One region of the Kosakonia sp. SMBL-WEM22 genome, then DNA from elsewhere that is predicted to be linked to it. Evidence: riboswitches for the same ligand, from Rfam matches in the RefSeq annotation. Region 1 holds a riboswitch; each other region holds the start of a gene.
The links. Region 1 has a riboswitch for thiamine pyrophosphate ahead of thiM (hydroxyethylthiazole kinase). Riboswitches for the same ligand answer to the same signal wherever they lie in the genome.
Positions count from the first base shown of each region.

Region 1 (3,272 bases):
CCATCGCGAGTAAAGAGCCAGTCCGGGCTTTCGGCGTCGTCCAGATGACCGCCCTTCATCAATACCGCCTCACAACCGAGCGCTAACAGGGCTTCGCCCTGCTGACGCATCTCGCGCTCGCTGCGCGCGTGGGGCGCATCTAACAGCACAGCCGCCTCCGGCAGATTGGGCGTGATAAGTGAAACCTGCGGCAGTAAATGCTGGCGCAGGGAGGCAACCGCCGATGGGGATAACAGCGGATCGCCACTTTTCGCCAGCATCACCGTATCGAGCACTACATTGCGCACCTGGTAATGGCGCAAGCGCTCCGCCACCGCTTCCACAATATCCGTTTCGGCCAGCATGCCAATTTTGGTGGTGTCGATGCGTACATCGCTCAACACCGAGTCCAGCTGGGCGGCAACAAAAGCAGGCTCAATGCGGTACACCGACTGCACACCGCGCGTATTTTGCGCCACCAGCGCCGTGATCACTGAACAGCCATAAGCGCCCAGCGCCGAAAAGGTTTTCAAATCCGCCTGGATCCCCGCCCCGCCGCTCGGGTCGGTGCCGGCAATGGTTAAGGCATTAATCCGTTTCATCATACCCCCTCCCCATTTGCAGCCAGTGCATCAAGAAAGGCGGGGACGAAACTGCCAGGGCCAGCGCTCTGCTTCACCGCGCGGCTACCCGCCTGCTTCATTATCCGGCAGGCTGACGCAACGTTGAGGAGCCGCCCACCCGGTAAGGCGCAGCAGGCGGCCACTACCGCTGAGAGCGCGCAGCCGGTGCCAACCACGCGCGTCATCAACGGATCCCCGCCGCTGACGCTCAGGGTTTCTCTACCATCGGTGATGTAATCAATCTCTCCGCTCACAGCGACGACTGCGCCGGTCTGTTGTGCCAGCTGCTGCGCTGCGGGCACCGCCGCCAGCGCACTGTCGGTGGTATCGACGCCGCGCCCGCCGCCTGGCATACCGGCCAGGGCGAGGATCTCAGAGGCGTTGCCGCGAATGGCGGCCGGTCGCAGAGAGAGGAGTTGCTGGCAGAAAGTGGTGCGAAACGCGAGTGCGTCAACCGCAACGGGATCGAGCGTCCAGGGCGTTTGTGCCTGGTTGGCGCGCTCGATTGCGGCGCGCATGGCTTCTGCGCGCTCGCGCGTCAGCGTGCCGACATTGATAAGCAAGGCATCGGCAATGGCGCTGAACTGCTGCGCCTCTTCGCTATCGATAACCATCGCTGGCGATGCGCCGAGCGAGAGCAGCACGTTGGCGGTAAAGGTTTGTACGACGTCATTGGTCATACAGTGAACAAGTGGGGAGAGTGTGCGGAGTTGCTGTAACGCGTGTGCAGCGTGCACAGGATCAAGCAGGTCAGGTTGCATCTTTTTTGCTCCTGCCCGGCGTGAAGAAGGGATGCCGGGCAGGCATCTGACTTCCCTACGCTGGCATTATCCAGATCAGGTGGTACGGGTATTTCTCAGCCTTCACAAAGAAGGGCACCCCGAGTCATAACATCAATAAATTGTGGTGAAACCGTTCAGTAGCTTAATGCTGATAGATGACAGTGTAAATGCGCAGTTGCCAACGCGCTCAGTGGCGAATCTGCGCCAGCTCCGCTTCGGTAAGCCCGGTCATGCTCATCACCGTGCTGCGATCGAGGCCGTTTTGCAGCATCGCCCGGGCGATGCGGAGCGCCTCTTCTTTGCGCCCCTTCTCGATACCGCGCTGCTCGCCGATCTCAAGGCCTATTGCGATACCTATTTGTTCAAGCTGCTGTGCAATTGTCATTAATTGGTCCTCATGCTGTGGCGCCTTGAGCGCCAGTTCACGTACAAAGGCGTGCGCATCTGCTGCCTCGCCAACGTACACCAGGTAGTTTATCAGCGAAGCTAATTGCTGTCGTGTGATGTGTTCGTTCACTAACAGCGTCGCGAGGCGGTCCAGAATTTCGCTTAAATCGCGCTGATGGATATGTTTTTGTAACAGCGTCAGCGCCGCCATACTGCGGTGATTCATTATTTCGTTATCCGGGATGATCGAGACATCAACGAGCGGAAAGCTGCTGCTATAGAGCTCTTGTGCAGTTGTCGGGCTGACAAACAGCTCTAACCAGTTCGTTGACCAGGGATAAGGGGTGCGCTTGCCGGTATAAAAAAGCAGGGGAATAACTAACGGTAGCGATTTATGTCCGGCATCGAGGTGCCTCTGCATCGCGGCAATCGCGTAACGTAGTAACCTAAAGGCCATATGGCGATCGGGGGTAGATTGATGCTCAATCAATACATGAATATACCCCTACCCTGCGCGTGTTTTCAGGCTGTAGAGCACATCACTGTAATAAGCCCGCAGGTTCTCTTCAACGAAACTGCCTGACTCCAACTTTAGGGTGCGTAAATCGCAGAGTGCCAGTAAATGCGCGGGCAAGTGAATTTCGATAAAATCCCTGGCCGTCGTCGGGTTGGTCAGAAACTGTTTGAATGCCGCATCGTGCGGCGTGGGGGTGATCTTTTTTTTGCGTTGCGTGATCGTATCGGTCATGAAGGATTTGCCTCCCTGGCTTGCGTTCTTTCCCTCTAAATAACATTAAAACCTGACCACGCCCAGATGTGCTTTTTCCGAAAAAAATTAATTAACTTTTCCTTTTACTTCATCAGCTTATGTGCAATGACTTTTAACTGCTGGGCGATCTCCTGCAGGTTTGCGCTCTGCTCCTGCAATGCGCCGGTTGAGTGACGCACAATCAGCCGTGCGGGCAGCACGGATGAACTGCGGGCGGCGTCGCCGTGGCCGCTGTCGAGCAGACGACGCACCGCCTCTTTGCCCTGCAAATCGAGATCCAGCGAGACAGTAGTTAACGATGGGTGGAAGAAGGAGCTTTCATAGGTGTCGTCATAGCCGATTACCGATTTCTCGCCGGGAATGGCAATCTGATGTTGATGAAATGCGCTCAGCACGCCAAGCGCCATCTGGTCATTCCCCACCAGCACCGCGCTAAAGTTGGGCGTTTCGCGCAGCATCTGCAGTGCCCCGGCGTAACCGCTCTGGGCATCCCAGTTGCCGTGGAACACTTTCACCGGTTTCAGGCCGTAGCTATCAAGCGTATCCACCCAGCTTTTCAGCCGCAGTTTTGCCGAGACGGAGCTTTCCGGCCCCGCCAACAGCGCGATATCACGGTGCCCTAAATCATAGAGATGTTTGACGCTCGCACGGGTACCGTCCGCCGGATTAAACGAAACATTAAACACCGAGCTGTAGGGGTCGACATCAAGAAACAGGCAGACAATATCGTCA
Region 1 is NZ_CP051488.1:3,215,977-3,219,248, forward strand. Features, by position in the region: gene thiD (bifunctional hydroxymethylpyrimidine kinase/phosphomethylpyrimidine kinase) at 1-581, opposite strand, end outside; gene thiM (hydroxyethylthiazole kinase) at 581-1,363, opposite strand; TPP riboswitch at 1,399-1,495, opposite strand; partial or broken gene HF650_RS15485 (Rpn family recombination-promoting nuclease/putative transposase) at 1,572-2,519, opposite strand; gene HF650_RS15490 (LacI family DNA-binding transcriptional regulator) at 2,624-3,272, opposite strand, start outside.

Region 2 (3,272 bases), 1.5 Mb from region 1:
AGCCCCTGTTTGACATCCTCTTTGTTCGGCAGGCCTAAGTGCTCTTTCGGCGTGACGTAGCAGAGCATCGCGCAGCCAAACCAGCCAATCATTGCCGCGCCGATACCAGAGGTGAAGTGGTCATAACCCGGCGCGATATCGGTAGTGAGCGGCCCAAGAGTGTAGAAGGGCGCTTCGTGGCAGCTCTCCAGCTCCTCGGTCATATTGCGGCGGATCATCTGCATCGGCACATGGCCGGGGCCTTCAATCATCACCTGCACGTCATACTCCCAGGCGATTTTGGTCAGTTCACCGAGCGTATGTAGCTCGGCGAATTGCGCTTCGTCATTGGCGTCCTGAATCGATCCCGGCCGCAGGCCGTCGCCGAGTGATAAAGAGACATCGTAAGCCGCGCAGATTTCGCAGATTTCACGGAAATGGGTGTAGAGGAAGTTCTCCTGGTGGTGCGAGAGGCACCACTTCGCCATGATCGAGCCGCCGCGCGAGACAATGCCCGTCAGGCGCTGCGCGGTCATCGGCACATAGCGCAGCAGCACACCGGCGTGGATGGTGAAGTAGTCGACCCCCTGTTCCGCCTGCTCCAGCAGGGTGTCGCGGAAGACTGACCAGCTCAGATCTTCAGCGATCCCGTTGACCTTCTCCAGTGCCTGATAGATCGGAACCGTGCCGATCGGCACCGGGCTATTACGCAAGATCCACTCGCGGGTTTCATGAATGTAGCGCCCGGTGGAGAGATCCATCACCGTATCCGCGCCCCAGCGGGTTGACCACACCAGCTTCTCCACTTCTTCTTCAATCGATGAGGTGACGGCAGAGTTGCCGATATTGGCGTTCACCTTTACGAGGAAGTTGCGACCAATGATCATCGGCTCTGATTCTGGATGGTTGATGTTGGCGGGAATGATGGCCCGGCCCGCCGCCACTTCCGCGCGGACAAACTCCGGCGTAATGTTCTCCGGCAGCCGCGCGCCAAACCCTTCGCCCGGGTGCTGTCGGCGCAGCACTTCACTACGAATGCGCTCGCGCCCCATGTTTTCACGCAGGGCGATAAACTCCATCTCCGGGGTAATGATGCCCAAACGGGCATAGTGCAACTGCGTCACGCATTTACCCGCTTTGGCGCGGCGCGGCGTCAGCAGGCCGTTAAAACGCAAGGCATCAAGGCCGTCATCTGCCAGGCGTTGGTTGGTATAGGCTGAACTGCGATGGTCCAGCTCTTCGCTATCATCACGCGCCGCGATCCACGCTGCGCGCAGCTTAGCCAGGCCCTGCTGCACATTGATGGCAATCGCCGGATCGCCGTAGGGGCCAGAGGTGTCATACACCGGCACCGCTTCGTTCTCTTCGTACTGCGGGGCGGTTTTGGAGCCGCCGACAAGCGTCGGGCTGAGCTGGATTTCGCGCATCGGCACGCGAATATCGGGCTGTGAGCCGGTGAGGTAGATGCGGCGGGAGTTGGGGAAAGCGGTGCCTTCCAGCGTATCGATAAAGTGTTGCGCCTGGGCGCGTTGTTCACGGCGTGAACGTTGAGTAGTAGACATAGCTCATTCCAGTGTCAAAGGAGATGGCTTGTCAGACGACGGATGGAGTAATGGCAGCAAACCGCCCGTAAGGGTGGTGTTGAGGATGGATTACTCTTGTTCCCTTCGCAGGTATTAGCCTGATCAGGTTCCGCGGATCCCGAATTAACGGTCTCAGCCTTTTTACACTTCAACTTTCAGCAAGCGTGGGTGTAAAAGAGTGGCACTCCGACAAGAAAAACCCCCGCCCGAAGCGGGGGACTGTTTTTTAAACTACGCGTTAATGCTTAAGAACTCAAGCCGGGCGCGCCATCCCGCTTTCATCATTGGCGCTTTCGCTGAGCTGGTTGTCGTACGCCAGTGTGATCAGCTGATCTTCCAGCGTAAAACGCGCCGCCAGCGCTTCACCGATGTCTGAGAGAGCCTGCTGGAACTCCATGCAGTTATCATCATCGATGGATTGTTCGAGGCTGGAATCATAATGTTTCATGATTTCAACAGTGTTAGCCTCCAGCTGTGGGTAGAGCTGGGTAGCCGCTAAAAGGGGGCTGGCACCTTCCATTTCCTTGATGATGCGTTCATAAATAGTGAAATGACCGGCGGAAAGATATTCAACCAGATTATGGCAAAAATCATCCAGCGCTTTTTCGTTGAGCTGCATGTACGATCCTTTGCCCGGCTTGATCCCCACCAGGTTGTAATAGGAGATAAGAAGCTGCTTACGCTCGTTGAGCCAGAAATCGACAAGCTTGTTACTTCCCCCCAGTCGTTCTGTCAGGCTTTCTAACTGGTTCAGCATAAATGACTCCGCAAAATGTAAGATTAAAAATGATGTAATAATAATGTTAATAACATGCCAGTGAAGCTAAGGTCGCGCAATGGTACAAACTCTTGAAGCTCATCACCGTGGCTGGTGGATAGTCAGCCATGAACAAAAATTATGGTTGCCCGCTGGAGAATTACCACATGGAGAGGCAGGAAATTTCGATCTTGTGGGTCAACCCGCGCAAATTATCGGCGAATGGCAGGGAGAGAGCGTTTGGCTTGTTCGCCAGCAGCGTTCCCACGAGATGGGATCGGTACGTTTACTGATCGATCAGGATACCGCGCTGTTCCAGTTAGCCGGGCGCGGCGTACAGCTGGCCGAGTTTTACCGATCGCATAAGTTTTGCGGCTACTGCGGGCACACCATGCACCCCAGTAAAACCGAATGGGCGATGCTCTGCGACCACTGCCGGGAACGCTACTATCCACAAATTGCCCCCTGCATTATTGTCGCTATTCGCCGCGATGACAGTCTACTACTTGCCCAGCATACGCGTCATCGCAATGGCGTGTATACCGTGCTGGCCGGATTTGTTGAAGTCGGCGAGACGCTGGAGCAGGCGGTAGCGCGCGAGGTGATGGAGGAGAGCGGGATTAAAATCAAGAACCTGCGTTATGTCACCTCTCAGCCGTGGCCCTTCCCGCAATCATTAATGACTGCCTTTATGGCCGAGTACGAGAGCGGGGAGATCGTCATTGATACCAAAGAGCTAATTGATGCTGGCTGGTATCGCTATGACGACCTGCCGCTGCTTCCGCCGCCGGGTACCGTCGCGCGCCGCCTGATCGAGGATACCGTGGCGATGTGTCGGGCAGAGAGCGAATAAGGTGTATATACTGGCGGCCTGACGCTTGAGGAACTGACAATGACCGAACTGAAAAACGATCGTTACCTGCGCGCGCTTCAGCGCCAGCCAGTAGATATGA
Region 2 is NZ_CP051488.1:4,756,749-4,760,020, reverse strand. Features, by position in the region: gene thiC (phosphomethylpyrimidine synthase ThiC) at 1-1,541, opposite strand, end outside; TPP riboswitch at 1,625-1,761, opposite strand; gene rsd (sigma D regulator) at 1,816-2,319, opposite strand; gene nudC (NAD(+) diphosphatase) at 2,399-3,172, shown strand; gene hemE (uroporphyrinogen decarboxylase) at 3,212-3,272, shown strand, end outside.
Region 2: another riboswitch for thiamine pyrophosphate. It lies ahead of thiC (phosphomethylpyrimidine synthase ThiC); the one in region 1 lies ahead of thiM (hydroxyethylthiazole kinase).

Region 3 (3,272 bases), 2.4 Mb from region 1:
GAAGATCTGCTCGAGCAGGATCGCATCGATCAACTGGTGCAGCTGGTGGGCGATAAAGCCGCGGTGCGCCAGATGCTGGTGTCGCATCTTGGCCGCAGTTTTCGCCAGGGGCGGCACATCCTGCGCGTGCTCTACTACCGCCCGCTGCGCAACCTGCTGCCCGGCTCGCCGCTGCGCCGCTCCGAAACCCATATGGCGCGGCAGATATTCAGCACCCTGACGCGCATAAATGAGGAAAACGGGGAACTGGAAGCCGATATTGCTCACCACTGGAAAGCGATCTCTCCCCTGCACTGGCGCTTCTACTTACGCCCCGGCATCCACTTTCACCACGGCCGCGAGCTGGAGATGGCGGATGTTATCGCCTCCCTGCGGCGTGCCAGCGCCCTGCCGCTCTACTCCCATATCCGCGATATCGTTTCGCCGACGCCGTGGACCCTTGACATTCACCTCTTGCAGCCCGACAGCTGGCTGCCGTGGCTAATGGGTCACGTGCCAGCAATGATCCTGCCGCAGGAGTGGGAGACGCTGGCGAACTTTGCCAGCCAGCCGATTGGCACTGGCCCTTACGCGGTAATGCGCAACACCCGCAACCAGCTAAAAATCCACGCCTTTGAGGATTACTTTGGGTTTCGCGCCCTGATTGATGAAGTAAATGTCTGGGTGTTACCAGATGTTGGAGATGAGACCACTTGCGGCCTGACGCTTGAAGGGCCAACCGAGGGCGAAAAAGCGGTGGAGAGCCGTCTCGAAGAGGGCTGCTACTATTTGCTGTTTGACGCGCGATCCAGCCGTGGTGCAAACCCGGCAGTGCGCGAGTGGGTAAGCCGGATCCTCTCGCCAACAAATCTGCTGTGGCACGCCAGCGAACAGAACCAGCGCTACTGGTTTCCCGCCTACGGCTTACTGCCGCGCTGGCACCACGCGCGCCCCGGCAGCGGTGAGAAACCCGCCGGGCTGGAGACGCTGACCCTCACCTTCTACCGCGAGCATAACGAGCACCAGGCCATCGCCCACACCATGAGCACGCTGCTGGCAGAACATGGCGTTAAGTTACTGATTGAGGAGGTGGATTACGATGCCTGGCACCGCGGCGAAACAGAGAGCGATATCTGGCTTAACAGCGCCAACTTCACGCTACCGCTCGATTTCTCGGTTTTCGCTAACCTCTATGAAGTGCCGTTGCTGCAACACTGCATCCCGCGCGACTGGCAGGCGGACGCCGCGCGCTGGCGCGCCGGGGAGATGAACCTGGCGATGTGGTCGCAACAGCTGCTGGCGAGTAAAGCGATTGTACCGCTGATCCATCACTGGCTTCGCATCCAGGGGCAGCGCACCATGCGCGGGCTGCGCATGAATACCCTCGGCTGGTTTGACTTTAAATCGGCCTGGTTTGCGCCGCCGGATCCGTAATGCTTTCAGATTGTTTACCAAATCATTACAATAGCGCCGTTCTCAACGGGGTGCTGCGCTTCACGCGCGTGCTGAGAAAATACCCGTCGAACCTGATCCGGATAACGCCGGCGAAGGGATTTGAGGCTCTCTCAAAATCCTTTGCCACCCATTTATGAGGTGCAAAGTGTTAAAAAAATCGTTGTCACTGCTGCTGTTAGTTGCCGCGCCCGTTTTCGCTAAACCTATCCTGACCGTCTACACCTATGACTCCTTCGCCGCCGAATGGGGTCCTGGCCCTGCGGTAAAAAAAGCCTTTGAAGCCGACTGTAACTGCGAGCTGAAGTTCGTGGCGCTGGAAGATGGCGTCTCACTGCTCAATCGTCTGCGTATGGAGGGCAAAAAGAGCAAGGCAGATGTCGTGCTCGGTCTCGATAACAACCTGCTGGAAGCCGCGACCCAGACCAAACTCTTCGCCAAAAGCGGCGTGCCGGATGACGCGGTTAAGGTGCCAGGCGGATGGAACAATGAGACCTTTGTGCCGTTCGATTACGGCTGGTTCGCCTTCGTCTATGACAAAACCAAACTGAAAAATCCGCCGAAGAGCCTGAAAGAGCTGGTCGAAAGCGACCAGAAGTGGCGGGTGATTTATGAAGATCCGCGCACCAGCACGCCTGGGCTCGGCCTGCTGCTGTGGATGCAGAAAGTCTATGGCGATAAAGCCCCTGAAGCCTGGCAAAAGCTGGCGGGCAAAACCGTTACCGTCACCAAAGGGTGGAGCGAAGCCTACGGCCTCTTTTTGAAAGGCGAGAGCGATCTGGTGCTGAGCTACACCACCTCGCCTGCCTACCACATCATCGAAGAGAAGGAAGAGAACTACGCGGCGGCGAACTTCAGCGAAGGCCACTACCTGCAGGTTGAAGTTGCGGCACGCACCGCCGCCAGCAAACAGCCGGAGCTGGCGGAGAAATTCCTTAAATTTATGGTTTCACCCGCCTTCCAGAGCGCTATCCCTGCTGGCAACTGGATGTATCCGGTGAGCAACGTCACGCTGCCCGCCGGTTTTGACCAACTTGAGAAACCGCAAACCTCGCTGCAATTCTCGCCGCAAGAGGTGGCCGCCCAGCGCGCAGCATGGATAGCCTCGTGGCAACGCGCCGTCAGCCGCTAATCCCCGGCTGGCTGCTTCCTGGCCTCACCGCCGCCACGCTGATGGTGGCGGTGGCGCTGGCAGCCTTTTTCGCGCTGTGGCAAAACGCACCTGTCGGAGGAATATCTGACTTTTTGTCGGACAGCTACCTGTGGCACGTGGTGCGTTTCTCCTTCTGGCAGGCGTTTCTCTCCGCCCTGCTCTCCGTGGTGCCCGCCATTTTCCTTGCCCGTGCGCTCTATCGGCGTCGTTTTCCCGGCCGCCAGTTGCTGCTGCGCCTGTGCGCGATGACGCTGATCCTGCCGGTGCTGGTGGCGGTGTTTGGCATTCTCAGCGTCTATGGTCGCCAGGGGTGGCTCGCCGCGCTCTGCCAGATGCTCGGCATTGAGTGGACTTTTTCGCCCTACGGCTTACAGGGCATCCTGCTGGCGCACCTCTTCTTTAACCTGCCGATGGCCTCGCGCCTGCTGCTGCAAGCGCTGGAGCAGATCCCCGGTGAGCAGCGCCAGCTGGCAGCCCAGCTCGGGATGCGCGGCTGGGCCTTCTTTCGCTTTGTCGAGTGGCCCTGGCTGCGCCGCCAGATCCCGCCGGTGGCAGCGCTGATCTTTATGCTCTGCTTCGCCAGTTTCGCCACTGTACTGTCGCTCGGCGGCGGCCCGCAGGCAACCACCATTGAGCTTGCCATCTACCAGGCGCTCAGCTTTGATTTCGATCCCGCCCGCGCGGCGAT
Region 3 is NZ_CP051488.1:854,062-857,333, reverse strand. Features, by position in the region: gene sgrR (HTH-type transcriptional regulator SgrR) at 1-1,413, shown strand, start outside; TPP riboswitch at 1,450-1,550, shown strand; gene thiB (thiamine ABC transporter substrate binding subunit) at 1,580-2,563, shown strand; gene thiP (thiamine/thiamine pyrophosphate ABC transporter permease ThiP) at 2,539-3,272, shown strand, end outside.
Region 3: another riboswitch for thiamine pyrophosphate. It lies ahead of thiB (thiamine ABC transporter substrate binding subunit); the one in region 1 lies ahead of thiM (hydroxyethylthiazole kinase).